Regions from separate parts of the Kitasatospora sp. NPDC056181 genome, predicted to be linked through region 2. Evidence: riboswitches for the same ligand, from Rfam matches in the RefSeq annotation. Region 2 holds a riboswitch; each other region holds the start of a gene.
What was found. Region 2 has a riboswitch for cobalamin ahead of ACFC1F_RS18585 (hypothetical protein). Riboswitches for the same ligand answer to the same signal wherever they lie in the genome.

Region 1 (4,269 bases), on a different contig from region 2:
GTCACCCGTCGCGAAGAAGGCGACCAGCCGGCCGATCATGTGCCGCTCGCCCTCGCTGAGCTTGGCGAGGTCGGCGACGTCGGAGTGCAGGTCCACCTCCTCGACGGTCCAGGTGTTCTTGATCGCGTCCCGGTACCGGTCGTAGAACGACGGGTAGCGCATCGGGCGCAGGGTCAGCTCGAAGCCGGGGTCGAGCAGCATCTTGCGGTCGTCGGGGGTGCTCACTGGCAGGCCTCGCAGGACTCGGGGTTCTCCAGGGAGCAGGCGATGGCGTCCTGCTCGGCCTGGGTCATGGTGGGGGCGGGAACCGGCACGGGCGCGGCGGTGCGGGCGGCACCGGACGCGGCCTGGGCGATCCGGGTCGCCGGGCGCGAGCGCAGGTAGTAGGTGGTCTTCAGACCGACCTTCCACGCGTACGCGTACATCGAGCTGAGCTTGCCGATGGTCGGCGCCGCCATGAACAGGTTCAGCGACTGGCTCTGGTCGAGGTACGGCATGCGGGCCGCGGCCAGGTCGATCAGCGCGCGCTGGGGCAGCTCCCAGGCGGTGCGGTAGAGCGAGCGGACCTCGGCGGGCAGCCAGTTCAGCTCCTGCACCGAGCCGTTGGCGTCGCGCAGCGCGTCCCGGGTCTGCTGGTCCCAGACACCGAGCTCCTTGAGCTCACGGACCAGGTACGGGTTGACCTGGAGGAACTCGCCGCTCAGCGTCTCGCGCTTGAACAGGTTGGACACCTGCGGCTCGATGCACTCGTACACGCCGGCGATGGAGGCGATGGTCGCGGTCGGCGCGATGGCCAGCAGCAGCGAGTTGCGCAGGCCGGTCTCGGCGATCCGGGCGCGCAGCGCCGTCCAGCGGTCGGCCCAGGCGGGCGCGGCCGACGGGAAGTGGTCGATGTGCAGCTCGCCGCGGGCGGCGCGGGTCTCGCCGTACGCCTCGTGGCGGCCCAGCTGCTCGGCCAGGTCGGCGGAGCGCTCGTACGCGGTGAGCATGATGCGCTCGGCGATCAGCGTGGAGAGCTGCTTCGCCTCCGCGGAGTCGAAGTCGATCCGCAGCTGGAAGAAGACGTCCTGGAGGCCCATCACGCCCAGGCCCACCGGCCGCCAGCGGGAGTTGGAGGTGCCGGCCTCGGTCGTCGGGTAGAAGTTGATGTCCACCACGCGGTCGAGGAAGGTGACGGCGGTGCGCACGGTGGCGTCCAGCCGCTCCCAGTCCATGGCGTTGAGGAGGTCCTCGACGGACGCGCCCGGGGCCACGTGGGCGCCGAGGTTGACCGAGCCGAGGTTGCAGACGGCGGTCTCGGAGTCGTCCGTGACCTCCAGGATCTCGGTGCAGAGGTTGGAGCTGTGCACCGTCCGGCCGGGCAGCGCGGTCTGGTTGGCGGCGCGGTTGGAGGCGTCCTTGAAGGTCATCCAGCCGTTGCCGGTCTGCGCCAGGGTGCGCATCATCCGGGCGTAGAGGGTCTGTGCGGGGATGGTGCGGACGGCCTTGCCGGCCAGCTCGGCCTTGCGGTACGCCTCGTCGAAGTCGGCGCCCCAGAGGTCGACCAGCTCGGGCACGTCGGCCGGGGAGAACAGCGACCAGTCCTCGTTGGCGTTGACCCGGCGCATGAACTCGTCCGGGATCCAGTGCGCCAGGTTGAGGTTGTGGGTGCGCCGCGCCTCCTCGCCGGTGTTGTCGCGCAGCTCCAGGAACTCCTCGATGTCCGCGTGCCAGGTCTCCAGGTAGACGCAGGCCGCGCCCTTGCGGCGGCCGCCCTGGTTGACGGCGGCGACCGAGGAGTCGAGGGTGCGCAGGAACGGGACGATGCCGTTGGACTTGCCGTTGGTGCCCCGGATCAGGCTGCCGCGCGAGCGGATCCGCGAGTACGAGAGGCCGATGCCGCCGGCGTGCTTGGAGAGGCGCGCGATCTGGGCGTACCGGGAGTAGATCGAGTCCAGGTTGTCCAGCGGCGAGTCGAGCAGGTAGCAGCTCGACATCTGCGGGTGCCGGGTGCCGGAGTTGAAGAGGGTCGGCGAGGAGGTCAGGTACTCCAGCCGGCTCATCAGGCCGTACAGCTCGGCGACCTCGCGCACCGACTGCTCGCTGTCGCCGACCGCCAGGCCGCAGGCGACGCGGAGCAGGAAGTGCTGCGGGGTCTCGACCACCTTGCGGGTGATCGGGTGACGCAGCAGGTAACGGGACTGCACGGTGCGCAGGCCGAAGTACTCGAAGCGGTCGTCGCCCTTGGCGTCGATCAGCGCGTCGAGCGCGGCGGCGTGCTTGGCGACGAAGTCGGCGGTGACGTCGCCGATCAGGCCCTCGGCGTGGCCGACGGCGATCGAGGCGGAGAAGGAGACCGAGCCCTGGGAGACCGCCTCGTCGACGATCTCCAGCGCGAGCAGCCGGGCCGCCAGCTTCGAGTACTGCGGGTCCTCGGCGATCATCGACGCTGCGGCGTCCACGGCCAGCCCGCGCAGCTCGGCGAAGTCCGAGCCGGCGTGGCGGCCGCGCAGCGCGGCGGCGGCGACATGGCCGGGGTCCACCTGGGGAAGGTCGACGCTGCGGTCGGTCAGCAGCCGGAGCAGCGCACCGCCGGGGTCGGAGACCGTCGGGTCGGCGGGGGCGGAGCTGGAACCCTGGGCGGGCAGGGTGGCTGAGGCAGCGGTGGTCAAGGCGCTCTCTCCTGGCGGCGATCGGCGGCGGTGGATCGGGGCACCGGGCCGTTTGGGGCAGGGGAGCACGGCGCGGCGGCCGGACGGCTCCGCGCGACGGTGTCATCCCCGGCCCGCCCGCGAGGCCCGGAAGTACTGCTGTGCTGGAGGCCTCTGCGGGGAGGCCGGGCGGCACGCCGTCGGCAGGTACTCGGACTCGCGGACTCTGGTCGGAGCCGCCCGCACACCGCTGCGGGGCAGTCCCGGATTCGCACCGGGTTCCCCTGCGTCGACAGCAGGGACGAGCATACATCTAGTGGCGGCTGACTTTCGCGGCACCATATGTAGTAGCCGGTGTGTCGCGGGGCGTGGCCCGGCGCTCCGGGCTCTCAGTGCAGCAGGAACACTTTGTACGTGCCGGAATCGCCCGTCGGGGAGCTGAACTGAGCGATCAGTCGGTAGCGTCCGCCGGCCTTGACCGCCTCGCTGACGGCCCGGTCCGTGGCGGTGGGCGCGGTGCTGTCGAGGACGATCATGGTGAACCAGGCGTTGCGGATCGCGGCGACCGTGCCCTCGTCCCCGTGGTGCATCACCCCGGCGGGATCCCGGTAGTCGGTCCCCTTGCGGGCCGAGACCCACTGCTCGGGCTTGCTGACGGCGCCCAGGTAGTACTCGGGCAGTCCGTCGACCTCGGTGAGGTAGCGGCCCTGCGGGGTGGTGTGCAGGCGCAGCACGCCGAGCAGCCGGCCCGAGTCGGGCCCGTCCTGGTACCGCAGGGCCGACTGCTCCAGCCCGAGGGCGAGCAGCACCACCCAGACCAGGATGCCCAGCTGGGGGTTGCGGAAGTGCGCGCCGACCAGCCTGGTGATGCCCACGCCGGCCAGCGGCGCGGCGAAGAGCATGCCGAAGCCGAGGTGGCGGAACATCACGCCGGAGGTGCCCAGGCACGCGTACACGACCGGGATCAGCAGCGCCGTCGCGCACAGCGTCACGCTCAGTGTCGTGCGGCGCAGCCGGGACGCCGTGATCGCGGCGTCCTCGGGCGACTCGTTCAGCCGCTCGCGGAGCGAGTAGGCGATCCCGCCCGCGCAGGCCAGCACGGCGAACAGGCCGCTCCACTGGACCGCGGAGAGGAGGACCGAGCCGGCCGGGCGGGCCTCGTGGCCGGCCGCGGGGGACCAGGCCCAGACGTCGTCCAGCAGGCCGGACACCAGGAGTCCCCCGAGGGCGCCCGCGGCCAGGAGGAGGGCGCGCCCGGCGGCGGGCCCGCGGCCCCGGTAGGGCCAGGAGGTGATCAGTGCTAGGGCGGCCAGGACGGGCACCGCGATCACTGCGGCGTACTCCACGGCGGCCGCCAGCGCAGCCGCCGGCACGGCCAGCAGGACGGTGGCCACGGGGGCGCGGGCGGTCCTCACGACGATCCAGGTGGCGAGCGCCACCAGGGCCACCGCGAGGGCGTCCGGAGCGGCGTAGAAGCCGACGACCACGGTGGACTGCAGGACGGCGTACGCGGCGGCGGTGCAGATGGCCACGCGCTCGTTGAAGAGCCGGCGGGTCAGCGAGTAGAGCAGGGCGGTGGTGGCCAGCGCGAGCACGAGGCTCACCAGCCGGGCCCCGAAGATCCCGCTCGCGTTGGCGG
Region 2 (4,269 bases):
TTGATCAGGGTTGCGATGCGCCGGGCGGAGCGGCGGGCCTCCAGGTGCAGCCGGCCGACGTTCACGTCCGGGTGCGCCAGCAGGGTGAGCACACAGCTGCCGCCCGCCGCGTAGGTGCCGATGTACCCGTACTCGCCGCGCACCAGCGACTCCCGGAACTCGCCCTGCCCGGTGGTGTCCGCGAGCCGCTGGGCCAGGCTCAGCGAGGCGGCGGTCATCGCGGCCAGACCGGAGGGCTCGGCCCCGTGGGTGTCGTGCGCGACCAACAGGCCGTCCACGCTGGCCACCAGACCGCCCGCGAGGTGCGGGACCCGATGCCTGAGGGCCCGCAGTTCGGCCAGCAGCTCGGTCTCCAAGGCGATCAGTTGTCTCCTTCCGACACGCTGCTTGAGCGCCCGCCTCATGACCGTGAGAGCGGGGTCGCGGGCGGAGAGTTGTTCAAAGTCGGGCCTCCAGAAGGGTTCGGACCCGGATCAGCAGCGCGATGTCCGGGTCGGGGACGGTCGGCGGGCGGGCCGCCGCCGGGGCCGGCGGGTGGACCGGGGCCGGCGGATGGCCCGCGAGCGGGCGGTGGCGGGCGGAGCGGATGGCGCTCACCGGGAGCAACCCCGCCAGGGCCGCGCCGGGGACGCGGCGGAGCAGCCCGGGCGGCGGCGCCGGCTGAGTTCCGGGCGGCGGCACGGGCGGCGGTCCGGGCTGAGTCCCGGGCGGTGCTTCGGTCCGTACCCCGGGCGCCGGTCCGGCCTGTGCCGAGGACCGCGACCCGGCGGCGTGCCGCGGGACGTCACGGCCCGGCGTGGCCAGCAGCCCGGCGGCGGCGAGGCGGCGGACGTCGGCCGTGGTGGCGAACCCCGAGCGGCCGAGCAGCCGCGCCAGCTCCGCCGGGGTTCTTCGGCCGTCGGCGTGGTCGAGCAGTTCGCGCTGACGCCGACTGGGCGGGCACGGCCGGCCCGGCCGCCTGCCCGGGGCCGCGCACCGCTCCTGGGCTCCGCCCGGGCGGACGGAACCGGACGCACCGGCCTGACGGACCGGACGCGGCGGGCCGTCCTCACCGATCCGGCCGGCCTCGGCGATCAAACCCGCCTCCCCGATCCGGCCGACGTCCCCGGTCCGGCCGACGTCCCCGGTCCGGCCCGCCTCGGCGGTCCGGCCGACCCGGCCCAGCGGGCGGACCGGTGCGGTGTCGAGCTGCGGCCAGGGCCAGATCCGGTCGAGCAGCCGGTGCCGGCGCTCCACCTCCCGGCGCAGCCGCGGGGCGCTGACCGCCGCGACCGGTCCGAGCCAGTGCCGTGCGCCCGGCTCGAAGGACCACGGGCCCGCCGAGGCCCCGGCGCCGTCGAGCACGAAGAACGCGGCGTCGTAGAGGGCGCCGAGCTGGCAGAGCTCCAACTCCCCACGGGTGAAGAGCCGTTGTTCGACCAGGGCGCCGCCGACCCGGCCGTGCGGGCCGTGGGTGCGGACGGCCTCCTGCCAGGCCTGCCGGGTGATCCGGCCGCAGCCGGTGAGCAGCGCGGCGAGGTCGGGCGCGCGGTCGGACTCGGCATGCACCACCAGGCCGTCGACGAGGTGCAGCGTGCCCGTGGGACCGTGCAGGGCGCCGGTCGCGCGCTCGTCGGCCAGTCGTTCGACGGCGCCGAAGGCCTCATCGGTGCTGAGTGGCGCGCCAGTGGCGAGGGCGTGGCCGGGGGCCATGACGTGACCGGGCACGATGGCGTCGACGTCGTTCATGCGGGCCGCCCGCTGACCGCCGGGGCGCCGGCGGCCCGGCCCGCTGGCCGAAACACGGCGCCCCGGGCCGGGGACGCGCCGCGCCGGCCCGCCATCGCGTTCGCCGTCCGAACGCCGGTCATCCGAGCACCAGTTCCTCGGCGAGGGCCTGCAGGCGGTAGCGGGCCGAGGCGAGGTTGCCCTCGGTCCGGTCGAGCCACAGGTGCAGGACGAGTGGACTGTCGAAGACGGTGTCAATGAAGCAGATCAGGTGGTAGCTGCGGCCCGCAGTGAGGATGATGTCCTGCAGAGGCGCCCGACTGTCCTCCGCCACGGTGAAGGTTTCACTCTCAAAAGCCGTACGTACCAAGTCGGTTGCCTCCGCGGCCGTGGTCTCGTGGTCGCCGGTGGGGCTGACGCCGGCGCTGCCGAGGGCGAGTCCGCTGCTCCAGTCGATGAGGCTGGCCGCGCGGGCACCGGCGATCGCCATGGCCGCGGACAGGCATTCGTCGATACCCGGCACTCAGGCTCCTTCGGACGGGTTGGGGCAGCCGGGCACGCTGGGCCGGCGCCGACCGGACCGCCACGAGCAGTGGCGGGTTCGACACGGAAGGCTACTGGCGGATTCCGTATGACGAACATTCCAATGGCATATTCACACCACAAGGGTCTGATTTCAGCCAAGCTATGACGTCGCATCAGATCGAGGCGACGGTCGAACGTGCTGGCCGGAGCCGACGCGGCGGGCCGCCGGGATCCGGCCCACCGGCCCACCTGGACCGGGACCTTGGCCGGTTGTCGGCCACGCCGGAGGGTTTCGGCCACGGACTGCGATAGGAGCGATCCGCGTACCGCGCCCGGCCGTTGCGGCTAGGGTGAGCGGCGCAGCCGGTCCGCACCCGTCCGCCAGGCGGGGTGCGTCGCAAGAGGGAATCCGGTGCGAATCCGGAACTGCCCCGCAGTGGTGCGTGGGAACGAAAGCCGTCACCCAGCACTGGACGCCGAGCGCCCGGGAAGCGAGGGCATGCTCACCGGGCCCGTCACCATGCCGGCCTGGTCGTTCGTCCGCGACGACCAGCCGCTCGCCGACACCGCCCGGCACGTTGCACTGGCGCTGCACGACGAGGTCGCCGACCTGGAGGCAACCGGGGCGGCCGTGGTCCAGGCGCACGAGCCGACCCTGCGGGCGTCTACGACATCCATGCGCCCCGCGTGCCCGGCACCGCCGAGACGGTCGCGCTGCTGCGGACGGGCGCTACGTCACCTGCCCGCCGGGCGGCTCCGGGTGAGCCCGGACCGCGGCCTCAAGACCCGCGCCTGGGCGGAGGTCCGGCCGCGCCTCGAACATCTGGCGGCGACGGCCCGGAGGTCCGCGCGACGCTCCAGGAAACGCCGAAGGGGCCGTTCCCAGTGCGAACGGCCCCTCCGGGGTAGAGCGCCAGGCCCGGGTCGAACGGACTCTTCCTACTGAAAGTAGGACGTGCTCCAGTAGCACCTCTGACGCCTGTCCGAGAGAGGACGTTCCCTCTCGACGGGATGAACAGTAGCAGGACATCACGCCTGCTCAGAAATCGGATGGACGACGACGGACGAGGTCAGGGCGGCCGCGCCCGACGGCCTCGACCCGCTCGACGCGGCCCCGCTCCCGTGCGGCCGGCGTCACCACCTGCAAGGCCTCGAGGTCTCCGGCGCCCGCCCGGGCACCCGGGTGCCGATCCTGCCGGCCGGGCAGGTGGAGAGCCTGCTCGGAAAGCCGTCGAACACCACCGGGCACGGCCGTAGGCTCGCCGGGTGGCCCACACCAAGAGCTCCTTCGTCTGCCTGCCCTGCCGTGCCTCGTACAAGCAGCAGTACGGCGACGTCCACGCCGGCGCCCGCGAACGTCCCTGCCCGCGCTGCACGCGGCCGCTGGTCCACACGGGCTCCGCCTTCGCCGCGCCGCGCCGCCGCGACACCGCCGCGTGGCGGACCCTCTCCGTGCTGCTGCACGCCGGCGTCCGCTTCCACAAGTGCCGTTGCGGCGGCCCGCACTTCCGCCCCCGCACCCCCGGCGAGGTCCGGGCGCGGATGGCCCACGCCCGCCGGACGGGCGAGTCCTTCGCCGCGTCCCTCGTCCGCCGCGAGCTCCCGTAGGGCCGGGCCGGGACTGGGAACCCCAGTCATCGCGGCGGTCCGGCGCAGGGACGCCCGGGCCGTGCGCGAGCTGCCGCGCGCCCCGGTCCGTCTCTACGCCGGCACCGCGGACCGCGACGTGGCCTTCGCCAACACGGAGTCCTGCCGTCGCAGCCTGGCCGCCAACGGCGTCGACGCACCGGTCGAGGAGATCGCCGGCGCCGACCACGTCGGCTCCGCGCTCGCCGCGTACCCGCGGATCGTCCGCTGGTTCCGCGAGCTTGCCACCCGCTCGTGACCGGCCCCGCACCCCGGGGTGAGGGGTGCGGGCCCGCCCGGCCGTCAGCTCCGCGGGGCGGGCGTGAGCGGGGATCCGGAGGGGTTTCCCTGCTCGCCCCCCACGGCGGCCCGATCCGCGGCCCGATCCGCGGCCCGATCGGCGGCCTGGCC
Region 3 (4,269 bases), on a different contig from region 2:
CCCACACGGCCGCAGTCCCGCCCCTCACCGAAGAACGCGATCGGGCCCGCGCCGAACGCGGAGCCCGGGGCCACCCCGCAGCCGGCTCTGGCCTCGGTCGACCGGAAGCGTCAGCCCACCGGCGACGAGGCGCGGGGACGGGCGATGCGGGCCGCTATCAGCGCCATCGCCGAGAAGGGCCCCGCAGCCGTGCGGATGTCGGACATCGCCGCGCGGGCCGGCATGAGCACCGGGCACATCCTGTACCACTTCGGCAAGAAGGACCGCCTCCTGCTCGAAGTCCTCGCATGGAGCGAAGCGGACCTCGTGACCCGGTTCCAGCAGGCCGCGGACCAGGCCGCCTCCCCCTCGGAGAAGCTGGCACTGTTCGTCCGCTTCTACCTGCCCCGCCACCAGGGCGACGAACGCTACGCGCTGTGGACGCAGGTGCTGGCCCAGCGCCACGACGACGCCGGCCGGCAGCTCCTCACCGCACTGTCCGACGCCTGGGAAGAGCACCTGGAAGCCATCCTTCTCGAAGGCCGGGCCCTGGGGCAGTTCGCCGACGTGGATCCGTCCGAGTTCGTCATCAGGGCCGTGGCCATGCTCAACGGGCTGTCCGGAGACGTGATGTTCGGACGCCCGCGCTGGCAGCACGCCTCCGCGCACACGTTCGCCCTTTCCGCTCTCGAACGGGAACTGCGGCCGACCGGTCGGGCGTGACGGGTCGACGACGGAGACGCGGCCCGCTGGATCGGCAAGAGCGCGGCCGGCCGGCCGCCCTGCCGGCCCGAGCCCCAGCACCCGGCCCCGGCCCTCACCCTTACTGAGGCTGCCGCCGACGGTGACCACCCGGCGGCCGCACCGCCGGCGCGGCGCCCGGGCGGGTGGAAGTGCCCAGCCGACCGGGCGCGCCCATGATCCGGGTGGCGGGCCGGGGCATGCGTCCGGGGGCCGTCTCGGCCGAGCGGGTCCGAGGAGGGCGGCATCCATCCCGACGGCACGTCAGGCTGTCGCCAGGGGCCGTGCCCACCTGTGCTCCGCGTCGATCGCACCACCCGGGCGGTGCTCGGCGCAGTGGGATCCCGATGGCGCGACGCGAACCCGGACCTCTGGACTTACTAGGACGTCCAACTATATGGTCGATGACAGGTCCGCGGTGTCAGGGAAGCCGGTGTGAGTCCGGCACGGTCCCGCCACTGTGACCGGGGAGTTCGTCCTCGCAGATGAAGGCCACTGGCAGCCAGCCGGGAAGGCCCGGGGGCGCGCGGTGATCCGGGAGTCAGGATACCGGCCGCGGGTGGTTCGTGTTTTCCACGAGGATGGAGACGACACGCATGACTCCGGGCTGCTGTTCCCGTTCCGCTGCCGTGCTGCCGACCGTCAGGTGCCACCGCGCCTGACGGTAGGTCAACAACGCCATTTCGCGACGACGCATGACCGTGCGCCCGATCGCCGGCGATGGCGCTGCTCTCCATTCCTCCTCTCCCCAACCCTGTCGAGAGAAGGAACCCGATGGTCCGAGAACTGACCCACTTCATCGCCGGCAAGCGCACCGCCGGCACGTCCGGCCGCTTCGGCGACGTGTACGACCCCAACACCGGCCGGGTGCAGGCCCGGGTGCCGCTGGCCGACCGCGCCGAGGTCGAGGCGGTGATCGCCGACGCCGCGCAGGCCCAGCCCGCGTGGGCGGCCTGGAATCCCCAGCGGCGGGCGCGCGTCCTGCTGCGCTTCCTGCAGCTGGTCGAGCTGGAGAAGGAGGAGCTGGCCAGGCTGCTCTCCGCCGAGCACGGAAAGACCGTGGCCGACGCCCACGGCGACATCCAACGCGGCCTGGAGGTCGTGGAGTTCGCCGCCGGGATCCCGCACCTGTTGAAGGGCGAGTTCACCGACAACGCCGGCACCGGCATCGACGTGTACTCGATGCGCCAGCCGCTCGGCGTGGTCGCCGGCATCACGCCGTTCAACTTCCCGGCGATGATCCCGCTCTGGAAGGCCGCGCCCGCGCTGGCCTGCGGCAACGCCTTCGTCCTCAAGCCCTCCGAGCGCGACCCCTCGGTGCCGCTGCGGCTGGCCGAGCTGTTCCTGGAGGCCGGGCTGCCGCCGGGCGTGCTCAACGTGGTCAACGGCGGAAAGGAGGCGGTGGACACCCTGCTGGGGGACCCGCGGGTGGAGGCGGTCGGCTTCGTCGGATCCACCCCGATCGCGCAGTACGTGTACGCGACGGCCGCCGCCCACGGGAAGCGGGCGCAGTGCTTCGGCGGTGCGAAGAACCACATGATCGTGATGCCGGACGCCGACCTCGACCAGGCGGCCGACGCGCTGATCGGAGCCGGCTACGGCTCGGCCGGTGAGCGGTGCATGGCGATCTCGGTGGCGGTCCCGGTGGGGGAGGAGACCGCGGACGCCCTGGTGGCGAAACTGGTCGAGCGGATCGCCGCACTGAAGGTCGGGCGCTCGGACGACCCGGCGGCCGACTTCGGGCCGCTGGTCGGACGCGACGCCCTGGACCGGGTGCGCGGCCACCTGGACCTCGGGGTCGCGGAGGGAGCCGAACTCGTCGTGGACGGGCGGGACTTCCGGCTGGATGGCCACGAGGACGGCTTCTTCCTCGGCGCCTCGCTGTTCGACCGGGTCACGTCGGACATGCGGATCCACCGGGAGGAGATCTTCGGGCCCGTCCTGACCGTGGTGCGTGCCGCCGACTACGAGGAGGCTCTGCGGCTGCCCAGCGAGCACGAGTTCGGCAACGGTGTCGCGATCTACACCCGGGACGGCGACACCGCCCGGGACTTCGCCCGCCGGGTGAACACCGGCATGGTCGGGGTCAACGTGCCGATCCCGGTGCCGATCGCGTACCACACCTTCGGTGGCTGGAAGCGCTCCGCGTTCGGCGACCTCAACCAGCACGGGCCTGATTCGATCCGCTTCTACACCCGCACCCGCACCGTCACCTCGCGCTGGCCCTCCGGGGTCAAGGAGGGCGCGAGCTTCACCATGCCGACGATGGGATGAGCGCCGTGCACGACCTCACCGAGGATCAGCGCGCCATCGCGGACACGACGAGGGCCTTCGCCCGCGAGCACCTCGCCCCGAACGCGGTCGAGTGGGACCAGACCAAGCACTTCCCCGTTGACGTGCTTCGCAAGGCGGCGGATGTCGGCCTGGCCGGCGTCTACGTCCGTGAGGAGTCCGGTGGCTCCGGACTCACCCGCGCCGACGGCGTCCTCGTCTTCGAGGCGCTGGCGACCGGCTGCCCGTCCATCGCCGCCTACCTGTCCATCCACAACATGGTCGCCTGGATGATCGACCGCTACGGCGACGACGCCCAGCGCGCCCGCTGGCTGCCCGGCCTCTGCGCGGCCGAACAACTCGGCAGCTACTGCCTCACCGAGCCCGGTGCGGGCTCGGATGCCGCGGCACTGACCACGCGGGCCCGCTGGGACGGTGACCACTGGATCCTCGACGGCGTCAAGCAGTTCGTCTCGGGTGCGGGAGCCTCGCAGGTGTACGTGGTGATGGCCCGCACCGGTGGACCGGGGGCAGGCGGGGTCTCCGCGTTCGTCGTGGAACGCGGAGACCCGGGGGTCTCCTTCGGGCCGAACGAGAACAAGATGGGCTGGAACGCGCAGCCGACCCGGCAGGTGCGGCTGGACGGTGTCCGGCTGCCCGCCGACCGGCTCCTCGGGGCCGGGGGCGAGGGCTTCCGGATCGCCATGAAAGGGCTGAACGGCGGCCGGCTCGGCATCGCCGCCTGCTCCCTCGGCGGCGCGCAGGACGCCCTGGAGAGGGCCACCGGTTACTTGGCCGACCGCGAGGCGTTCGGCGCCCGGCTGCTGCACGCCCAGGCCCTGCAGTTCCGACTCGCCGACATGGCCACCGAGTTGGAGGCGGCCAGGTCGCTGCTCTGGCGGGCCGCGACCGCCCTGGACCGGGGCGATCCCCGGGCGCCGCAGCTGTGCGCGATGGCCAAGCGCTACGCCACCGACACCGGCTTCGAGGTCGCCAACGCCGCGCTCCAACTGCACGGCGGCTACGGCTACCTGGCCGAGTACGGCATCGAGAAGATCGTCCGAGACCTGCGGGTGCACCAGATCCTGGAAGGAACCAACGAGATCATGCGCGTCATCGTCGCCCGCGGCCTGACCGGAGCCGCGTGATGACCGGGAACACCGTCGACGAGGTCCTCGTCCAGCGCGAGGGCAGGGCCGGCCTGATCGTCCTCAACCGCCCCGCGGCCCTGAACGCCCTCACCCACGGCATGGTGCGGAGGATCTCCGAAGCCCTGGA

Region 1: it holds a riboswitch for cobalamin, as region 2 does, so the genes downstream of both, ACFC1F_RS01430 (ribonucleoside-diphosphate reductase subunit alpha) here and ACFC1F_RS18585 (hypothetical protein) in region 2, are expected to answer to the same signal.
Region 3: it holds a riboswitch for cobalamin, as region 2 does, so the genes downstream of both, ACFC1F_RS27035 (CoA-acylating methylmalonate-semialdehyde dehydrogenase) here and ACFC1F_RS18585 (hypothetical protein) in region 2, are expected to answer to the same signal.

Annotation. Positions count from the first base shown of each region.
Region 1 is NZ_JBHJUK010000002.1:50,215-54,483, forward strand. Features, by position in the region: gene ACFC1F_RS01425 (ribonucleotide-diphosphate reductase subunit beta) at 1-201, opposite strand, end outside; gene ACFC1F_RS01430 (ribonucleoside-diphosphate reductase subunit alpha) at 222-2,627, opposite strand; cobalamin riboswitch at 2,815-2,956, opposite strand; gene ACFC1F_RS01435 (glycosyltransferase family 39 protein) at 3,020-4,269, opposite strand, start outside.
Region 2 is NZ_JBHJUK010000044.1:26,677-30,945, reverse strand. Features, by position in the region: gene ACFC1F_RS18600 (roadblock/LC7 domain-containing protein) at 1-356, opposite strand, end outside; gene ACFC1F_RS18595 (hypothetical protein) at 439-1,728, opposite strand; gene ACFC1F_RS18590 (hypothetical protein) at 1,847-2,230, opposite strand; cobalamin riboswitch at 2,632-2,762, shown strand; gene ACFC1F_RS18585 (hypothetical protein) at 2,732-3,178, shown strand; gene ACFC1F_RS18580 (deoxyxylulose-5-phosphate synthase) at 3,499-3,840, shown strand; gene ACFC1F_RS18575 (hypothetical protein) at 3,902-4,117, shown strand; gene ACFC1F_RS18570 (DinB family protein) at 4,162-4,269, opposite strand, start outside.
Region 3 is NZ_JBHJUK010000081.1:26,623-30,891, reverse strand. Features, by position in the region: gene ACFC1F_RS27040 (TetR/AcrR family transcriptional regulator) at 1-702, shown strand, start outside; cobalamin riboswitch at 1,102-1,293, shown strand; gene ACFC1F_RS27035 (CoA-acylating methylmalonate-semialdehyde dehydrogenase) at 1,495-2,994, shown strand; gene ACFC1F_RS27030 (acyl-CoA dehydrogenase family protein) at 2,991-4,139, shown strand; gene ACFC1F_RS27025 (enoyl-CoA hydratase/isomerase family protein) at 4,139-4,269, shown strand, end outside.